4 regions of the Tepidibacter aestuarii genome follow, and region 4 is predicted to be linked to each of the others. Evidence: riboswitches for the same ligand, from Rfam matches in the RefSeq annotation. Region 4 holds a riboswitch; each other region holds the start of a gene.

Region 1 (4,817 bases), 640 kb from region 4:
ACCCCTCTCAGGTTTTTTATTAATCATTAAACTTACAGAATTCATCTCTTATGTTCTTCATTTCCTCTACTATTTCATCTACTTCAAGAACCATTTCCATCATACCGATTTGGTCCTCATATACAGATTCATCTACTTCGCCTTTGAATTTATCTTCTACAGCGTGATATACTCTAAGTCCAAGTTCTATACCAGCAAGTGGTCCTGCAAAAGTTGGATCTCCTGCAGTTACTGTCTCAGCTGCTAGACCAGCAGCTTCAGCTTCAGCGGCACCTAAAAGAACAACAATGTTTTCAGCTCCATGCTTCTCAGTTAAATCCTTAACACGTTGTTGGTTCTCTAGATCCATCGCTCCTGCAGCAGTTCAGACAAAACATTCTGTTGAAGAAAATACAACCTCTGCTCCAGTACCTTTTAAGCACTCTTCCATAGCAGGGCCTGGTATACCGTCTCTGTCACCAATTATGATAACTTTTTTAGCATCATAAAATCCCATTATATTCATCCTCTCTTCTTATATCATTTAATAGTTAAATATCTAAATTCTAGTATCCTTTAGTAGTTAAATATCCAAATCCTGTTTCATTTGTAGCACCTGTTATAGCTTGGATTTCAACTTCTATACTTCCATCTGTTCTTAAACTTCCGTCAAATCCACCAGCTATTGTATCTACAAATTCTACGTGTCCTATAACCTTATCCATTGGAGGTAAAACTATAGTTTGATTAGCATTTCCTCCTGTAACAACTGCATCCGCTTTAGGATCTGCATCTGCTAATGATTGAGATGCTCCATCTCTTCCCGCGTATTCATCTGTTACAATAACAGTCTTTACTCCTTGACCTTCAATTTTCTTACAGTTCATTATAAGATCTGTATCAGGATTTCCAAATCCTTCTTGAGAAACTATTGCACCATCTAGTCCTAAATATTTACATAATTTAGCAGTCCAATTTGAAGATCTCTCTTTATCAGCAAGATAAACGTTTTCATTAGTTATAATGATACCTACAAAGTTTATTTCTTTTCCATGCTTTTCATATAGATCATGTACTATAGAGTTATTAACATGTACATATGTAGGGTTTTTATCACAAGCAGATACACAGTTTCCACTTACTATCGCTCCATCCATTATTTCTGTTGGATATAGTATAGTTGGAACTATTTTCTTTGCATCAACTCCATATACATATGTATCATGAAGCAATCCTTGTGTTTGAAGCATATATACATATCCTACCTTTGGAAGGTCTGGATATTTTTCAACTGATTCAAGTAATGGCTCAGTTTCATAAACTTTAGTTTCATCTGGTTCAACATTTCTACCAGCTTCTCCTAAGTATGCTGCAGCTTTAAATCCAACCATACGAACAGCTTTTTCATGTTCATGTTGTTTTAATCCATCTACAGGCTCAGCTGTGATTACTATATTTAATAATTTAGAAAAAGGAGTATATTCAGCTCCTGGTCCAGACATATCCACTATACCTTCTTGGAATCCTACTATTTTACCAGTAGTAACAACAGCAGCTCCTTTAAGTACATGAGTTTTTCCACTTCCTACAGTATCTACCTTTGACAGTACTCCAGGGAATATTCCTCCTGGACCTTCAACCTTAACTCTTGGTTCTATAACGTCTTTAACTGGAGTTATTCTTACACTTTCTCCTGGACGAGCAATCTCAATCTCAATTGACTTTATATGCTCATCTCCTCCAATTTCCTTAATCATCTCATCTTTATTTACATATAATGTTCCACCTTCAACCTTAGTTTCATTGTCAAATTTTACATCCTTAATAAAGATATTTCCTAATTCTAGACGCATAATGTCACCTCCCTTTTTATTTAAAAGACTAAAACCAAATTTACTTTATTCAATTTTAGTCTTCAAAAACTTACAGATACTTCTTAATCATATTTTCTACATTTTCTTTAGTAGCATCATCTTTTGTAACTTCTTCTATTTTTTGACCATCTTTGTATATAGCTATTGTTGGAAGACCTAAAACTTTTTGTTTTATAGCAAGTCTTCTAGCTTTAGTTGTATCTAACTTGCAAAATTTGATTTTATCAGCATATTCTTCAGATAATTTTTCAATATCTGGCATTAAAGCTTTACAAGGTTCACAGCCTTCACTCCAGAAATCTACTAAAATATACCCTTTTGCTTCTAAAACTTCTGTTTCAAAGATATTTTTATCAAGTGATAACATAAAATAACCTCCCTTTAAAAATTTTGCATATAAATAGGTTTTACATATATTTTGCATATAAATATATATTTGTTAATTAGCAAATTTTTGCTAACATAAGCAACTAAGTTATATTTGTCATAATTCGTTAAATTTTTAGCATCATTTTGTAAAAATTTTAAATTATGTATTTTAATAGGTTTAGATTTTTATTTAACATAATAATTTACTGTCTCAATAACATTTGTTATTAAATCTAAGTCTATTACCTTAAAATCTTCTAATACTGAATCTGTCCATAATGGTGTTCTAAAATTGTTCTGAAATTTTTTAGTAGTATCTATGGCTTTTTCAATAAGCAAAAGCGAATCAGTATCTAAATCATCTACATTATCTATCATTATAGTTTTATATGGTGTTTCATTCGGCTTTATACTTCCAGCCAATGGATGTGTCAATAATTTGTATTTATTATGTATATAATCTCTACAAACATTTAGTATTCCCAAAAAATCTCCTTCTATATACTCTACTTCATATTTATCACCAAATTTTTTTACTACTAATGAATTATTAGTAATTATCTTCATATAATATCATCTCCTGTGCAAAGTATATTTCAGATTTCAGAATTTTCTGTATAACATAGTTAAAAAAAGAGAAGTGATATCCTAAGAATCACTTCTCTGTTTAATCCAGAGTCCTGTCCAAATAAGATCCTTTTGCCTGAGAATTTCATTCTATTTTTTAGGTTAAAATAAAACTTGTCCCTTCGGCGGCGTATAGCTCTCTCCCTTATTCTTCGTCCAGCAACTATTTATTTTTTTTATATCTCTTAAGTACATTATAAAGAAAAGTTATAAATTTATCAATAGGTATTTCGATTTTTTTTTCACAACATTTCGACACTTGACAACCATGATTATCTTAACGCTTTCCTAAAATTTAATTTAAATAATAATTTAATTCTATCAATTTCACTTGACCTTTCTTGTTTTTCGGCAAATAATTATACTTTAAACTGTTTAACTTTGACTATATTTTAACTATTAGCTCTAATATGCGTTTTTTAAAACATATATATCATATACATTTTTTTTAAATAGAATATATATTTCAGCAATTTTCTCTACTCAATATTCAAAATAATATTTCATTGTATTATATCTCATTTTTATAATAAATAACATTAAATTCCAATTTCACTCTTATAATAAAAAAACTTCCGCTTTCACGGAAGTATTTTTTATTAGTATATTTATTATCCTACTTTTTTGAATATTAATATGATACGTTAAATCTTCAATTTCATTAACTTGTATTATATAATTATTATTTCATATAAAATATCGCTATAGTACCAGGACCTGCATGTGTTCCTATGGCTGATCCAATATTTGAAACTATTATATCTTTAGGTTTTAATTCTTCTTTTATAACTCTTTTGAATTCATCTAATAACTCTTCATTATCAGCATGACTTATTCCTATAGTCTGACTTTGTATATTAGTGCTTCTTTTTTTAACTATTTCTATCATCTTAGATATAACTTTTTTCTTACCTCTAACTTGATCAAGTTGAGAGACAAGACCTTCTTCAACAGTAAGTATAGGCTTTATATTTAGTATAGTTCCTATAGCTGCCTTGGTAGATGAAATTCGCCCTCCTTTTTGAAGGTATTCCAATGTGTCAACTGTAAATATATGATCTACTCTATTTTTCATATTTTCTAATTCTAATAGAATTTCTTGAACATTTTTACCTTCTTTAGCCATTTGAGCTGCTTTTAGAACCATAATACCACATCCAAATGACAAAGCCATACTATCAAATATATGTATATTATCATTTTCAAATAAATCTTTAGCTATAATAGATGATTGATATGTCCCAGTTGCTCTAGAAGACCCCGATATATAAATTATATGTTCATGCGTTTTTAAATATTTATCAAAAGCTTCTTTAAATTTAGCAGGTGTGACTTGACTTGTTTTAGGAATTGATGAGCCTTCTCTAAGCTTTCTGTAAAATTCTTCACTAGTTAGATCTATACCGTCTCTATATTCTTTATCTTCAAATATAACCGTAAGAGGAAGCACTTCAATGTCAAATTCCTTTACCAATTTTTTTGGTAAATCTGATAAACTATCTGTTACTATTTTTATACCCATACTACGCCTCCTTTTCAAAATAAATAGCTATAGCGCTTAAACCTGAATACGCTGCTACAGTACAAGCAACATCAGAAATTATTATTTCCTTTGGATTGAATTCATTAATTATGTCAGCTTTTCTAGATACTCTAGGTCATTTGCATGATTAAGACCTATAACCTTTCCAGTAATATCTATGTTGTTGCTTTTTATATAATCAGTTAACCACTTTAAAACTTTCTTTCTTCCTCTAACTTTATCTTTTACTACCATTTCTCCATCTTTCATTGTAACTATAAGCTTTGTATTTAAAAAGTTAGATATCATGTACTGACTTTTACTTATCCTTCCACCCTTATATGCATATTCTAATGTATCAAATACTATTAAATACTCCATGTTATCTATCATGATCTGTATTTTTTTTATCTCATCAAGTATTTTTCCTTGTTTAGCCATTTTAG
Region 2 (4,817 bases), 470 kb from region 4:
GGATATGTGAAAGGTAAACCTATATTTACCAGTATAAATAGTACCAACAATCAATATGCGTATTTAACTGAAGATGTAGAAACCGATGTAGTAATTGTAGGTGGTGGAGTTACTGGAAGTATATGTTCTTACTATATGTCTAAAAATAATATAAAATCTGTGCTAATTGAAAAGGGAAGAATAGCTCATGGTAGTACAAGTATTACAACATCTCTTTTACAGTATGAATTAGATGAAAATGCATCTGAACTTAAAGAAGTTATAGAGAGTAAAAATATAGTAAGATCATATGAACTTGGATTGTGTGCACTGAAAGAAATAGAAAAATTTGTAGAGGAATATGGTAATAAATGTGACTACATAAAGAGAGATACATTACTTTATACAGCTAAAAACCTTGAAAAAAACAGCATTAAGGAAGAATACAAATTTAGAAAAGAAAATGGGTTTAATGTTGAATATATAGACGAATTAGATAATCCTTATGGCTTTGACTTAAAAGCTGGACTTTTATCAAAAGAAGGAGGAGCCGAGATTGATCCATATAAATTTACCAATCACCTTCTTGAAGTAAGTATTAAAAAAGGTGCACTTGTGTATGAAAATACCGAGGCTAAAAAAATAGAGTATTTAGATAAAGGAGTAATTATTTACACATCTTACGGATATAAAGTTAAGGCAAAAAAAGTAATTGTCGCTACAGGATATAATACTAGTTTGTTCACGAATAAAAATTTTGGAACTAAAAATAATACATTTAATATAGCTACTAAACCAGTTAAAGAAATTCGAGGTTGGAAAGAAGGTGTATTGATTAGGGATAATTCTGATCCATATAACTATCTTAGAACTACAAAAGACAATAGATTAATTATAGGTGGAGAAGATGTAGATTTTAAAGAAATAGAGAATGAGGATATAGCTTTTGAAAAATACTCTATTTTAGAACAAAGACTTAAATCTATGTTCAAATATATAGATGATATAGAAATAGAGTATAAATATTGTGGATGCATTGAGTCTACTAAAGATAACTTAGGATATATTGGACCTGATAAAAAACATGAGAATCTATGGTACTGTCTAGGATATGGAGGTAATGGTATATTATTTGCTATATTAGGAGGAATTATGTTGAGTAAACTATATCATGAAGAAAAAGATGAGGATATGAGATTGTTTAAAGTAAATAGATTTGATAATTGATATTTAGAAACAAATTATTGTGAAAAAACAGTTTTTTTAGAAATAAAAAAGCTGTTTTTTTTTATAATTTTCTTTACGAATCTTAAAAAAATCTGGAATTAAAATTTAAAAAGTGAGACTTTTTTATTTAAATTGATAAGTCTGAAAATTGAATGATTTCGAAAAAATAATAATTTAATGTAAAATTCAATTTTAAAAAAACAAAATAGATATTAAATTAACGAATGAAAAACACGTATTTTATTAAAAATACAAAGAAATATACAGAAAATCACTTCTAAACGACAAAAAACGACGTAAATGCATGGGGAAAATGAAAATAAAATTATAAATAAAATAAGAGTAATCTAATCATGATTACTAAAATGTATTACAAAAAAACAAATTGTTATATTATTGACAATCTAAAATGGAAATACTATACTCTGATTAGAAACATCATTAATGTTTTGGATGAAGATAGCGGGAGAGCATAGCACCGAAGAAGTAAAGCTTTCAGGTATAAAGACCGCTATTGGACAAATCTCTGGAGAGACTCTATAGAGCACCGAAGGAGCAAACTGCATTTGATCATGCATGCGAAACTCTCAGGTAAAAGGACAGGGAAATTTTCCCGGCTTTTTTTATCAATTCGAAATAATAAAAGCAGGAGGTAAACAGTATGGAACAAATTAATCAAATTGCACAATCTATCAATTCTTTGGTATGGGGACCACCACTTCTCATATTACTTGTTGGTACAGGTATCTTTTTATCATTTAAATTAGGTTTTTTACAAATATTCAGACTTCCATTAGCACTTAAGTATCTTTTCTCAGAAGATCCTGAGGCAAAAGATATGAAGGCAGAAGGTGACGTATCTGCGTTTGCAGCTGTTTGTACAGCATTATCAGCTACTATAGGTACAGGTAATATAGTTGGAGTTGCAACAGCAATAAGAATGGGAGGACCTGGAGCATTATTTTGGATGTGGGTAGCTGCATTCTTCGGAATGGCAACAAAATATGCAGAAGCACTTTTAGCAGTTAAATATAGGGTTGTAGATGATAATGGACAAATGTCTGGGGGCCCTATGTATTATATTGAGAAAGGATTCAAAAATAAGTTTCTTGCGAAATGCTTTGCTATATTTGGGATAGGAGTTTCTTTCTTTGGTATAGGAACATTTGCACAAGTAAACTCTATAACATCAGCTGTGAATATAGCGTTTAATGTTCCCGTTATAGTAACAGGAGTAATACTTACTATATGTGTTGCTATGGTTAGTCTTGGAGGAATAAAGAGTATATCAAAGGTTTCAGAGATTATAGTTCCTTTTATGGCGGCATCATACGTAATTTGTACATTAATAATACTTTTATTAAATGCAGGTCAAATTCCTGAGACAATGAGCTTTATAATAAAGAGTGCATTTACTCCAACTGCTGCAGCAGGTGGATTCGCAGGATCAACAGTTGCACTTGCACTAAAGAGTGGTATATCAAGAGGTGTATTCTCTAATGAATCAGGACTTGGTTCTGCTCCTATAGCGGCGGCTGCGGCTAAGACTAATTCTTGTGTAAGACAAGGTTTAGTTCAAATGACAGGTACGTTCTTTGATACTATTCTAGTATGTACAATGACAGGTTTAACTTTAGTTCTTACTGGTATGTGGAATAATCCAAATGTTGAAGGTGCTGCAGCTACGACTGCTGCATTTAGAGCTGGACTTCCTTCTATGCCTATTGTTGGAGAGTTAATAGTTACTGTAGGACTTATATTCTTTGCTTTTACTACTATACTTGGTTGGAATTATTATGGAGAGAGATGTACTGAGTATTTATTCGGAGTTAAAGGAATAAAACCTTTTAAATACATATTTATATTCCTTGTTGCAATAGGACCTTTCTTAAAGCTTAGCTTGATATGGACAATAGCTGATATAGTTAATGGACTTATGGCTATTCCAAATCTTATTGCTATAATAGGACTTAGTGGAGTTATATCAACAGAAACGAAGATGTATTTTGATGAATTGAGAAAACAAAAACAAGCATCTTAAAAATAAAACTCGATGGATTAAATCCATCGAGTTTACTTTTATACATCTATACCTTTATTGTCTATATTAAGTTCTTTTATACTCCACTTATTATCTAAAGTAGAAGTATATTTTTGAATTTTATTATAAAAATTTATGTCATTTTCTTTAAGCATTACCATTATAGTTGGACCAGCACCGCTTAAGAATACTCCTATGCTATCTAAATCTTTACATTTCTTTATTATATTATCATAGTCTTTAATTAAGCTTCCTCTGTACTTTTGATGGAGGCTGTCTTTACATGCAAGTTTAATTAAATCGAATTGACCGTTTATTAAAGCTGATACCATAAGAGAGACTCTTCCTACATTAAAAACACCGTCTTTATAAGGTATTTCACTTGGCAAAACTGCTCTTGATTTTTCTGTAGATAACTTAAAGTCTGGTATTAGTGCACAGAACTTTAATCCTTTTGGAATGTTTATTTTGCTGCAATATATATCATCGCCTTCTTTAATAGAAGTAACCATTCCTCCAAGAAGAGCAGGTGCAACATTATCTGGATGACCTTCAATTTCTGAAGAAATTTTTAAAATTTCATCTTTACTTAGTTTGTTACCAGCTATTTTATTAGCTGCAATTACTCCTCCTAATACACAAGATGCACTGCTTCCAAGACCTCTAGATATAGGAATATCATTTTCAATTTTTATTCTTATACCTTTATGTTTGTATCCGATTCTTTGAAAGCATTTTTTCATGGATTTGTATATTAAATTATCTTCATTGCAGTATTCATCGTCACAACCTTCTATTACAAGACCATCTTCTATTTCTTCAACAAAAAAATTATTGTATATATCAAGGGCTATTCCTAGACAATCAAATCCAGGGCCGACATTAGCAGTCGTTGCTGGTATTTTTACACTTATCATATTAATCACCTACACATTCAATATATTATTAATCATAGATTTCATCTTATCTTTTTTGCAAATACTACCATGAATTACTCTTTTATTTTCCAGTGCCTTTATAGGATTAGGAATTTCTAAATTTGATATATTTGATAATTTATCAATTAATCTAAAATCTGATAATATATCATAGTTGTTATCTATTGATTCTATAACACTTTCTGGGAACTTAAACGGGCTAGCCGTTGATGCGATTATAGTCTTAGTAGAATCATTAGTTTTTTGTCTGTATTTTTGATAAACACAGTAAGCTACACTTGTATGTGTATCCATTAGATAGTTAAAATCCCTGTAAACTTCATTTATAGTTGATGACGTTTCTTCTTGAGTTGCAAAGTCAGCGTAAAAGTCACCTAGCTTGCTTTTCATATCCTCATCGATTTCGTATATTCCATTAGTTTTCAGTTCTTCCATAAGATTATTTACTAAGTATGGATTTTTATTACTTATCTCATATAGTAGTCTTTCGAGATTACTAGATATTAAAATATCCATAGAAGGAGATGAGGTAAGCTTGAATTCTCGCCTTATATCATAAATCCCTGTATTTATGAAGTCGCATAAAACATTATTTTCGTTAGATGCACATATTAATTTGTTTATAGGAAGAC
Region 3 (4,817 bases), 1.2 Mb from region 4:
AATATCAACCTTTTTACCATCTATATGTATTTCACCTTCAAATCCACCAGTAGAATGGATAACAGGCATCCCAAACAATATGTTCATAAGTGTAGATTTACCAGCTCCATTTTCTCCTAAAAGAGCATGTATTTCTCCTTTTTTAGTTGATAAATTTATTCCCTTTAAAACTTGGTTACCGAAATAATCTTTTTTAATGTTTTTCATTTGAATGACATATTCTTCGCTCAACCCAAATCCCCCTTATATCTAAATTAAGGTTGCCATAAAAAGGCAACCCTATATTTAATATCCTTATTTAGAAAGTTATATAATCTGAAAGTACCATAAAGAAATTATCAAATGTATTTCCTGTACTTTCATTCGTGAATGTACTTAATTTCATATCTATACCTGATACATTTTTAAATATTTCTTCTATTTTAGCTTTGTCTACCTTACCATTAGTATTTCCTTCTAAGAATGCCTTAGCATATTCAACTCCACCTTCAACAAACATCATATTAACTGGAACTGGCCATGTAGAGAATCTACCTGTTCCACCTTTTTCAGCTATCTTAGATTTGATTTCTTCAACTACATAATCAACATCACCTTTTTTATCATCAGGTATTTGGATTCCTAATGCACCTGGGAATGCATGGTATGGAGAAGGACAACATGGTTGTGGATATATAGCTCCTTGCTCTAAAGCAGCTTTTATTAATGGCTCTTGCATAGAACAGTTAGTACTAAAGAATGCAGTATCTTTTCCAAGCTCAGCAACTTTTCTTGGAACATCTTCTAATATAAATTGTTGCGCTCCTGGAACCCCTGCATCTCCAGTTGGATCTGGTGCTGTTGCATCTATAAACTCCATATCTAACTTTTCACAAGTTTCTCTAAGTAAGTCCCTTCTCATTGCAAGTAATTGATAAGACATATGTCTTGGGAATGAATAGTGAACAAGTTTTGTAGCACCCATTTTTTTAGCTTGTTCTACTATACTAGTTCCCATTCCTAGTTCATCTGCTTGAAGTACTACATCAGCTTTTGATGCTATCATATCTGGGTCTTCTCCTGGAACACCAACCACAAATAACATATCTGGTCTTATCTCTCTAGCCTTATCTATAGCTGCCGATACTCCTGGTATACCTTGAACAATAACAATTGCTTTAACTTCTGGATCTGATGCCATACTCATAACATTTGCTATAGTTGTTTCTTGCTCTTTCATAAAGTTATCAGGATAAGTTTGAAGAACTATCCTATCACCATATTTTTTCTTCATTTTTTCTGCTGCTCTATACTCCTCTTCACCTTGAGATACAGTACCTGTCATAATTCCAATCTTAGAAACTTCCTCTTTCTCAGCTACTTGACCACATCCAACCAGCCCTATAATCATAACTGCTGCCATAAATATGGCTAAAATCTTCTTAATCATTTTTGACCCCCTTTTAATTTGTTAATATATAGATATGCATGTACTATATACTTTCATGCATGTTATATTTATTTTTATAGTCATTCAAGTGGATTTTTATATATTTTTAATTTTTTACATATGGCACTATTCTTTTTTCGCAATTTTCTAACCTTTAGATCAAATTAGGTTATATTGTAAATTTGTTAATTTTATGTTTATAATTCTTGCTTTGCATAAAAAATTAAACTTTTCTGTTTTGCGGCTAATTTTTGGGGAATAATATATTAGGTAAGTTTTTACCATTATTTATTTAGAAAGGGGATTTTTATGTCTAAGAAAGATTTATTAGAAAAAGGGGCTGTCCTTCAAAGGGACAAAGAAACATATGCAATAGCACCTCATTTACCTGGAGGAATTATTTCAACTGACAAATTAAGAAAGATTGCAGATACTGCTGATAAATACAGCGCGCAAGCAGTAAAATTGACATCATCTCAAAGAATAGCAATTGTAGGACTTAAAGAGGATGATCTAGACAATGCTTGGGAAGATTTAGGAATGAAGCCAGGAGCTGCTATAGGGCTTTGTGTAAGAAGTGTTAAGTTCTGTCCTGGAACAACATTTTGTAAAAGAGGGCAACAAGATTCAGTAGGAGTAGGTATGAAGCTAGATGAGCTATATCATGGAATGAGTCTTCCAAACAAGCTTAAAATAGGCGTTAGTGGATGTCCAAACTCGTGTGCAGATAATCATTTCAGAGATATAGGTATAATGGGTACTCCTAAAGGATTTAGAATCCAAGTTGGAGGAAAAGGAGGACTGAAGCCTAGATTAGGTGATACTTTATTTGAACATGTTGATGAAGATGAAGTATTTAAAATAATAGATAAGGTAGTCAAAGTATACTCTAAAAATGCTAAAAGACATGAAAGATTAGGATCATATATAGATAGAGTTGGACTTGATGAATTTAGAAAAGAAGTAGAATAATAAAATTCGCTTCACGCTAACGCATGGCTCATGTCGCTAATGAGTCCTACGGGCTCCGTTGCTTAAAATAGTTGATGCTGTAGTTCTTTCATCAATATTATCTATATATTCAAATTTTCATAATTTTCTAGCAAATGAAAAAGACCCCTTACGGGGTCTTTTCTTTGAATTATTTACTAACGCTATCAGTAGTATTTTCCCAGAACTCTGCATTTTTTATATCATACTTTTTAGAATTAAATACAGGGTCCTTGCCTGCTGCTTTTTGCTCTTCATAGTCTTTAAGTGCTATAAGAGCCGGTTTTCCCATTATAAGTATTGCTATAACATTTAGCCATGCCATAGTACCAACACCTATATCTCCTAATGCCCATGCTAAGTTTGCAGTCTTTATAGCTCCATAGAAAGTTGCTCCAAGTAATGCAAATCTCAATACATTTATTAATGATTTATTATTGCTCTTTCTTATTAAATAAGCAACATTAGTTTCAGCAATATAATAATATGCCATCAAAGTAGTAAATGCAAAGAAGAATAAAGCTATTGCAACAAATGCACCACCAAAAGATGGTAATAGAGTTTCAACTGCTCTTTGAGTGTATATAGGCCCTATTTCAACATCTCCTAAATTATTAGCTATAAATCCTCCAGATTTATCGTAAATATTGTACATTCCAGTAATTAAAATCATGAATCCAGTAGCTGAACAAACAAATAAAGTATCTATATATACTGAAAATGCTTGAACTAATCCTTGTTTTGCAGGATGTGAAACCTCAGCTGCAGCTGCTGCATGCGGGCTAGTTCCCTGACCTGCTTCATTTGAATAAATACCACGCTTAACTCCCCAAGAAATAGCCATACCTAGTATACCAGCAAAAGCAGGTTGTGCTCCAAATGCACTCTTAAATACTAATGCTATAACTCCAGGTAATTCAGAAATATTAACAATTATTACAATAAGTGCAACCAATATATAACCTGTAGCCATAAGAGGTACTATTATTTCAGCTGCTTTGCTTATACGCTTAACTCCACCAAATATTATAAGTGCTAAGAATACAACTAATATTATTCCTGTTACTGTAGGAGTTATCCCAAATGCATTATTAAGTCCTGCTGCTATACTATTAGACTGAACTCCTGGTAAAAAGAATCCCATTGCTACTATAGTTGCAACTGCAAATGTAGTTGCATACCACTTATTGTTCATTCCTTTTTCTATATAATACGCTGGTCCTCCACGATACTCTCCATCTTGTTCAACCTTATATATTTGAGCTAAAGTAGCCTCAACATAAGCTGAACCTGCTCCTAAAAAGGCTATTGCCCACATCCAGAATAATGCTCCAGGTCCTCCCATTGCTATAGCCGTTGCAACCCCTGCTATATTTCCAGTTCCTACACGACCTGATACAGATAACGCAAATGCCTGGAATGAAGAAACCCCTTGTTCTGACGATGATCCTCCAAATAATAGCTTTACCATATCTTTCAAAAGTCTAACTTGTAAAAAACGAGTTCTGAAAGAAAAGTATATACCTGCTCCTAAACATAAAATAATAAGTGCTTTACTCCAAATCAATCCATTTAAGACACCGACTAGATGCTCCATATAATTCCTCCTTTTAAATTTTTTTGGTTTTTGATGCAAAAAACAAAACTTGAAATTATAAAACATTGAAAAGTAAAACTAAAATAAAAAAATGATAAGTAAAACGAAAAGCTATAAAGAAAAGTAATCAAAAAGTCAAATCATGAAAATCTGATTTTTGGGATTTATTCCGGTAAGAATAATCTCTGTCCTTTTACCTGAGAGTTTGACTAATTTCTATTAGCTTTCCCCTTCGGTGCTCTTTGTAGAGTCTCTCCAGAGGCTCGTCTGATAACGTTTTCTCATTATCTTCATCCGAACTCATTTAACTAATTATTATTATACGTTAATATATAGTCAAATGTCAATATATTATTCTTAATTTTCTAATTATTCCAAACATTTATAACATATCGAATTCTTTGCTATTTAAAATTAACATCTGTATCAATGTTAATTTATATAAATATTATTCTTTAGAAAAATATTGTTTAGCTTCGCTTACTATCGCATTTCTAAGTCCTATAATTTCACATACTCTAAAAATATTTTTTATTTCCTTTAAAGTTACATATTAATACTACTTAACCTAGTATTATAGGAATATTAAATATATTCTTTACAGAACTAGTTATAGTATTAACCTTAGCAAATCTTCTTATTCTAAAATAAAAAATATATTATATATATAAAATTCGTCTAGTTGCTACGCACTGACTCATATCGCCAACGATCCCTACGGTCTCCGTTGCTCAAAATAATTGCAAGTGTAGTTCTTGCATCAATGTTATCCACAGAACGAAAATTTTATAATCCCTTAGT
Region 4 (4,817 bases):
AGATTTACGTCTAGTATTCAAACAAGCCATTATTGCTGCCTCTGTACAAGCCGTTGCTCCATCATACATAGAAGCATTAGATACATCCATTCCTGTCAAATTACTAATCATAGTTTGATACTCAAATATAACTTGCAATGTTCCTTGGCTTATCTCAGCTTGATACGGTGTATAAGCAGTTAAAAACTCAGATCTTGAAGCTATATGCTTTATAATTGCAGGAATGTAATGGTCATATGCTCCTGCCCCTAAAAAACATGTTAACTCATTTAAACTCTTATTTTTACTTGCAATATTATTCATATGATTAAATATCTCTATTTCTGACATTCCCTCTCTTAAATTAAGATCTCTATCTAACTTAAGTTCTTCTGGAACATCACTGAATAAATCATCTACAGATTTTACATTTATCTCATTTAACATATATTTTTTATCTGTTTCTGTATTGGAAATATATCTATGCATAGCCTGCCTCCTTCATACTTTATATAAAGTGAAACTTAATTCAGATGGAGTTTAACCCATCTGAATTTTTAACTTTCGGAGAAACTAATTTCTAATGGCTTTCACTTTCACAAAACTCCTTATATCCATCATTACTCATTAAGCTCTCTAATTCTGATAAATCACTAATTTTTACTTTTAATATCCAGTTTTCATAAGGATTACTATTTAAAAGTTGAGGTGTAGTTTCTAACTCTTCATTCACCTCTATAACAGTTCCTGAAACTGGCATATAAGAATCTGATGCAGCCTTAACAGATTCAATAACTCCAAATGCCTCTCCAGCATCCAATTCATCATCTATCTCAGGCATTTCCACGTAAACGATCTCCCCTAGGGCATGCTGAGCATAATCTGTAATCCCTATACAAACTTCTTCTCCCTCTACCTTAATCCACTCATGATCCTTTGAATAATAAATTCCTTCTACTATTTTCATAATAAATTCCTCCTTAATATTTTTATAATCATGATTATTTTTAGAATATTCTGAATATATTTCGCGTAAATGTATTAACTTTTTCAACTTAGTTAAGTTCTTATTTCTTATAGTTTTTAGTGTAAAATCTCTTACTTACCACTTCGGCCTTTAAAATTCTTTTTCTAACCTTTATTTCAATGGTTGTACCTAGTTTTGAATACTCTATAGGAACCATGGCAAACCCTATATTCTTCTTAACTGTAGGAGCCGCATATCCAGTAGTTACAAATCCTACTTGCTTTCCATCTGCCCATACTTCATAACCATGTCTAGGTATTCCCTTATCTATCATTTCAAAACCTACTATTTTTCTCTTTAATCCATCTGCTTTTTGTTTAACTAAAGCCTCTTTTCCTATGAAATCATCTGTCTCTAACTTTACAAAGAATCCAAGCCCTGCCTCTAGTGGAGTTATATCTTTAGATAACTCATTCCCATAAAGAGGTAATGCAACTTCAAACCTTAAAGTATCCCTAGCTCCCAGTCCCACAGGTTTTAATCCTAGATCTTTTCCTACTTCCATAAGTTGCTCCCATAAATACTCTGCTCTGTCATTATCTAAGTAAATTTCAAAACCATCTTCTCCTGTATACCCCGTTCTTGAAACCAAACAACTAACTCCAGCTACATCTACATTTCTTCTACAGTAGAAAAACTGTATTTCTTTTAAATCCGTATCAGTTAGTTTTTGTAGAATTTCTTGAGCATTAGGTCCTTGTATTGCCAATTGACATACTTGATCAGATATATTCGTAAGTTCTATATCATACTTATCTGAGTTTTTATTCATCCACTCAAAATCCTTATCTATATTACCAGCATTTATCACAAGGAAAAAATGTTCTTCATTGAATCTATATACTAACAAATCATCTACTACCCCACCGTGTTCATAACACATAAAGGTATACAATACTTGATTATCTTCAAGAGCAGATACATCATTAGTTACTAAATTCTGTACAAATTTAAATGCATCATTACCTTTAACTTCAACTTCTCCCATATGAGATACATCAAATAGACCAGCCTTATTTCTAGTAGCCTCATGTTCTGAAGTTATACCCTCATATTGAACTGGAAGCTGCCACCCTGAGAAATCTATTATCTTTCCTCCATACTTCTCATGGGTCCCAAAAAGAGCAGTTCTTTTAAGATTTGACATTTCATTTCTCCTCCTTAAAATAATTTTCAATATGTATATCTAATATGATTCTCATATTATACCTAAAAGACATAGTCTTATTCTTTGCATAAAAAAGAGAGATATAAAGGCATGACGATTTTCACTGCCTTTATACCCCTCTGTCCTTTTTTACCTGAGAGATTTTACACACTATGGTGTATTTCCCCTTCGGCGTGGAAACAATCCAACTTTCCAGAGACCCATCAGATAACGATACTTTTGCCTGAAAGTTTCTATGAAAATTTGGCTTTTTTTCATATTGCTTCTTCGGCTATCTTTTAAAGATATCTCACGCTACCCTCATTTGGATAATCATATTTAATATTTGTCTTTATATTATATTACTTTTCTGAATATTTCAACAATTGATATTAACTTAACAACATATAAAAATACAGATTTATAAGTATACATTTACCATAATATGTATTTATTTTGTCAACTAATTACAACACCTATAATTTTCACCATCAAATTCTTGTTCAATTTATAATATTCATAAAATTCGTTTATTTTTTTATAATATTAATTTCTATTTTTTAATTTAAGCTTAAAAGTTAGTAGTTTTTTTGACATTCTAAATATCATGTAAATTATATTTTCTCTTTAATCTAATAATTCTTTTTACACTTTCATCGATTCTTTCTATACTAATTTCTCCACTATTAACAGCTTCTTTTAAACCTTCTAATGCCTCAATTTGCTTTTCTTTAGTATGACACATTAAAATAATGTCAGCCCCTGCTTTGATAGCTTCGACTGATGCGTCTTTAGTCCCATAATTATTTGCAATAGCACCCATTTCCATATCATCTGTAATTATGATTCCATTAAAATTCAATTCATTTCTTAAAATATCAGTCAATATTTTTTTAGATAGAGTAGCTGGTTTGTTACTTTTATCAATATTAGGTAAGACTATATGAGCTGTCATTACTGCATCTGCTCCTTTATCAATAGCTTCTTCAAATGGAATTATCTCAAATTCATCAAGCCTTTGTTTGTCGTGATTTACAACAGGAAGTCCTATGTGAGAATCTACCTTTGTATCGCCATGGCCAGGAAAATGCTTTACAACAGAAATAACATTTGCATCTTGAAGTCCTTTCATAGTAGCAGTACCCAATGTCTTAACTATTTCAGAATCCTTTCCAAAGGATCTATCTTTTATAACTGTATTTTTAGGATTGCTATATATATCAAGTACAGGTGCAAAATCCATATTAAACCCAAAATTATTAAGCTCTGTTCCTATTTGTTTACCTATTTTATAAGATAGGTCTTTATCATTTTTTTCACCTATTACTTTATTAGATGGAAATTTTGTGCTTCCTTCAGGTAATCTTGTAATTCTTCCACCTTCCTCATCAACTGATATAAACAAAGGTAATTTATTTTTTGAATTTATATTTTTTATACTATTATTTAAATTTAAAAGCTGATCTGCATTTTTTATATTACGTTTGAATAGAATAACTCCTCCTACTTTGTAATTTTCCAACAAATCCCTGAAATCCGAATCAACTTTATATCCATTAAAACCTACTATTATCATTTGCCCTAATTTTTCTTCTAAGGATAAACTGTTCATAGTATCATTTATTTTATTTTCTTCTAATTCTTCTTTAGTTAACACCTTTTGTTTATTTTCTTCAACTTTTTCCACATTACCATCATTTTTTATATTTATAAAGATAACTGTTAGTGCTAATAATATTAATGTAATTCCAATAAGTATCTTTTTCATAGCTACTCTCCTTTTATGACGTGCTCAGTATATTAAAATCTATATATTAAAAATCTCTCACTACTATCGCTCTTATATAAATCTTCCACTATAATCTCATCTATTAATACAAACGGTGTATTGTTTTCTAAATAATATATATAATCATCCGATGGATAATATAAGATCAATTCTACTCTTCTTTCATATTCTTCTACTGATAGTAAAATATTATCTATAATTTTTCTAAATATCTGTATAGAAAACGGATTAAAAAAATAAAATTTATTATCTATCGGTTTTATATTATACTCTTGAGCAAAGCAACATAAAAAATTAATCTTATCTATATTTTTTCTATATTTTTTCACATAGCTATACTTATTAGCAGTAGCTTCTAAATGTAAATCTTTGTCCATTTCTACCCCTATAACATTTGAATTATAAAAATAATTTATGTAAAATGCGAGCCTTCCCTTACCGCATCCAAAATCAACAATATTATCATCACTTTCTAATTGATATTTCTTAAATAGTACTTCAAGTGCAGAATATAAAGTAGCCTGGTATGGATGATAATGAATTGAATTTTTATCCCATTTTTGATCTCCTGTTGTTTTTATATTTAATAAATTTTCATAATATTTTTCTTTCATTTAATTTCCTTTCTCATTTGAATAATTATAATATCAGTTCAAATTTGTATGATTATTTGCTTGTTAATATTATATACCATAAGTATATATCTTTACATAAAAACACTTCATATTTCGACAAGTGTTTTAGATTCTATGTTATAGATAAACAGATTTATCTAATCGTGAAAAGAGATCGTAACATATGAATAAATTTTATATATAGTAGCATAATAATATCAAGAAAATCAGCTTGGAGGTTATAAGATGAATAATACAGAA

What was found. A riboswitch is a leader RNA that binds a small molecule or an ion and turns the genes downstream of it on or off. The one in region 4 is predicted to bind glycine.
Region 1: it holds a riboswitch for glycine, as region 4 does, so the genes downstream of both, M2214_RS02880 (GrdX family protein) here and gcvT (glycine cleavage system aminomethyltransferase GcvT) in region 4, are expected to answer to the same signal.
Region 2: it holds a riboswitch for glycine, as region 4 does, so the genes downstream of both, M2214_RS03610 (alanine/glycine:cation symporter family protein) here and gcvT (glycine cleavage system aminomethyltransferase GcvT) in region 4, are expected to answer to the same signal.
Region 3: it holds a riboswitch for glycine, as region 4 does, so the genes downstream of both, M2214_RS12270 (alanine/glycine:cation symporter family protein) here and gcvT (glycine cleavage system aminomethyltransferase GcvT) in region 4, are expected to answer to the same signal.

What each region holds. Positions count from the first base shown of each region.
Region 1 is NZ_OW235315.1:599,683-604,499, reverse strand. It holds gene grdA (glycine/sarcosine/betaine reductase complex selenoprotein A) at 20-496, opposite strand; gene M2214_RS02890 (glycine/sarcosine/betaine reductase component B subunit) at 546-1,832, opposite strand; gene trxA (thioredoxin TrxA) at 1,903-2,220, opposite strand; gene M2214_RS02880 (GrdX family protein) at 2,409-2,789, opposite strand; glycine riboswitch at 2,904-3,005, opposite strand; gene M2214_RS02875 (DegV family protein) at 3,532-4,371, opposite strand; partial or broken gene M2214_RS02870 (DegV family protein) at 4,480-4,817, opposite strand, start outside.
Region 2 is NZ_OW235315.1:762,727-767,543, forward strand. It holds gene M2214_RS03605 (NAD(P)/FAD-dependent oxidoreductase) at 1-1,206, shown strand, start outside; glycine riboswitch at 1,660-1,727, shown strand; glycine riboswitch at 1,730-1,812, shown strand; gene M2214_RS03610 (alanine/glycine:cation symporter family protein) at 1,868-3,247, shown strand; gene thrB (homoserine kinase) at 3,286-4,164, opposite strand; gene thrC (threonine synthase) at 4,174-4,817, opposite strand, start outside.
Region 3 is NZ_OW235315.1:2,464,673-2,469,489, forward strand. It holds gene M2214_RS12255 (sugar ABC transporter ATP-binding protein) at 1-231, opposite strand, end outside; gene M2214_RS12260 (DUF3798 domain-containing protein) at 299-1,429, opposite strand; gene M2214_RS12265 (nitrite/sulfite reductase domain-containing protein) at 1,739-2,401, shown strand; gene M2214_RS12270 (alanine/glycine:cation symporter family protein) at 2,571-4,016, opposite strand; glycine riboswitch at 4,192-4,285, opposite strand.
Region 4 is NZ_OW235315.1:1,236,930-1,241,746, reverse strand. It holds gene gcvPA (aminomethyl-transferring glycine dehydrogenase subunit GcvPA) at 1-468, opposite strand, end outside; gene gcvH (glycine cleavage system protein GcvH) at 560-946, opposite strand; gene gcvT (glycine cleavage system aminomethyltransferase GcvT) at 1,047-2,153, opposite strand; glycine riboswitch at 2,292-2,372, opposite strand; glycine riboswitch at 2,376-2,478, opposite strand; gene nagZ (beta-N-acetylhexosaminidase) at 2,752-3,921, opposite strand; gene M2214_RS05985 (methyltransferase) at 3,954-4,556, opposite strand; gene M2214_RS05980 (hypothetical protein) at 4,803-4,817, shown strand, end outside.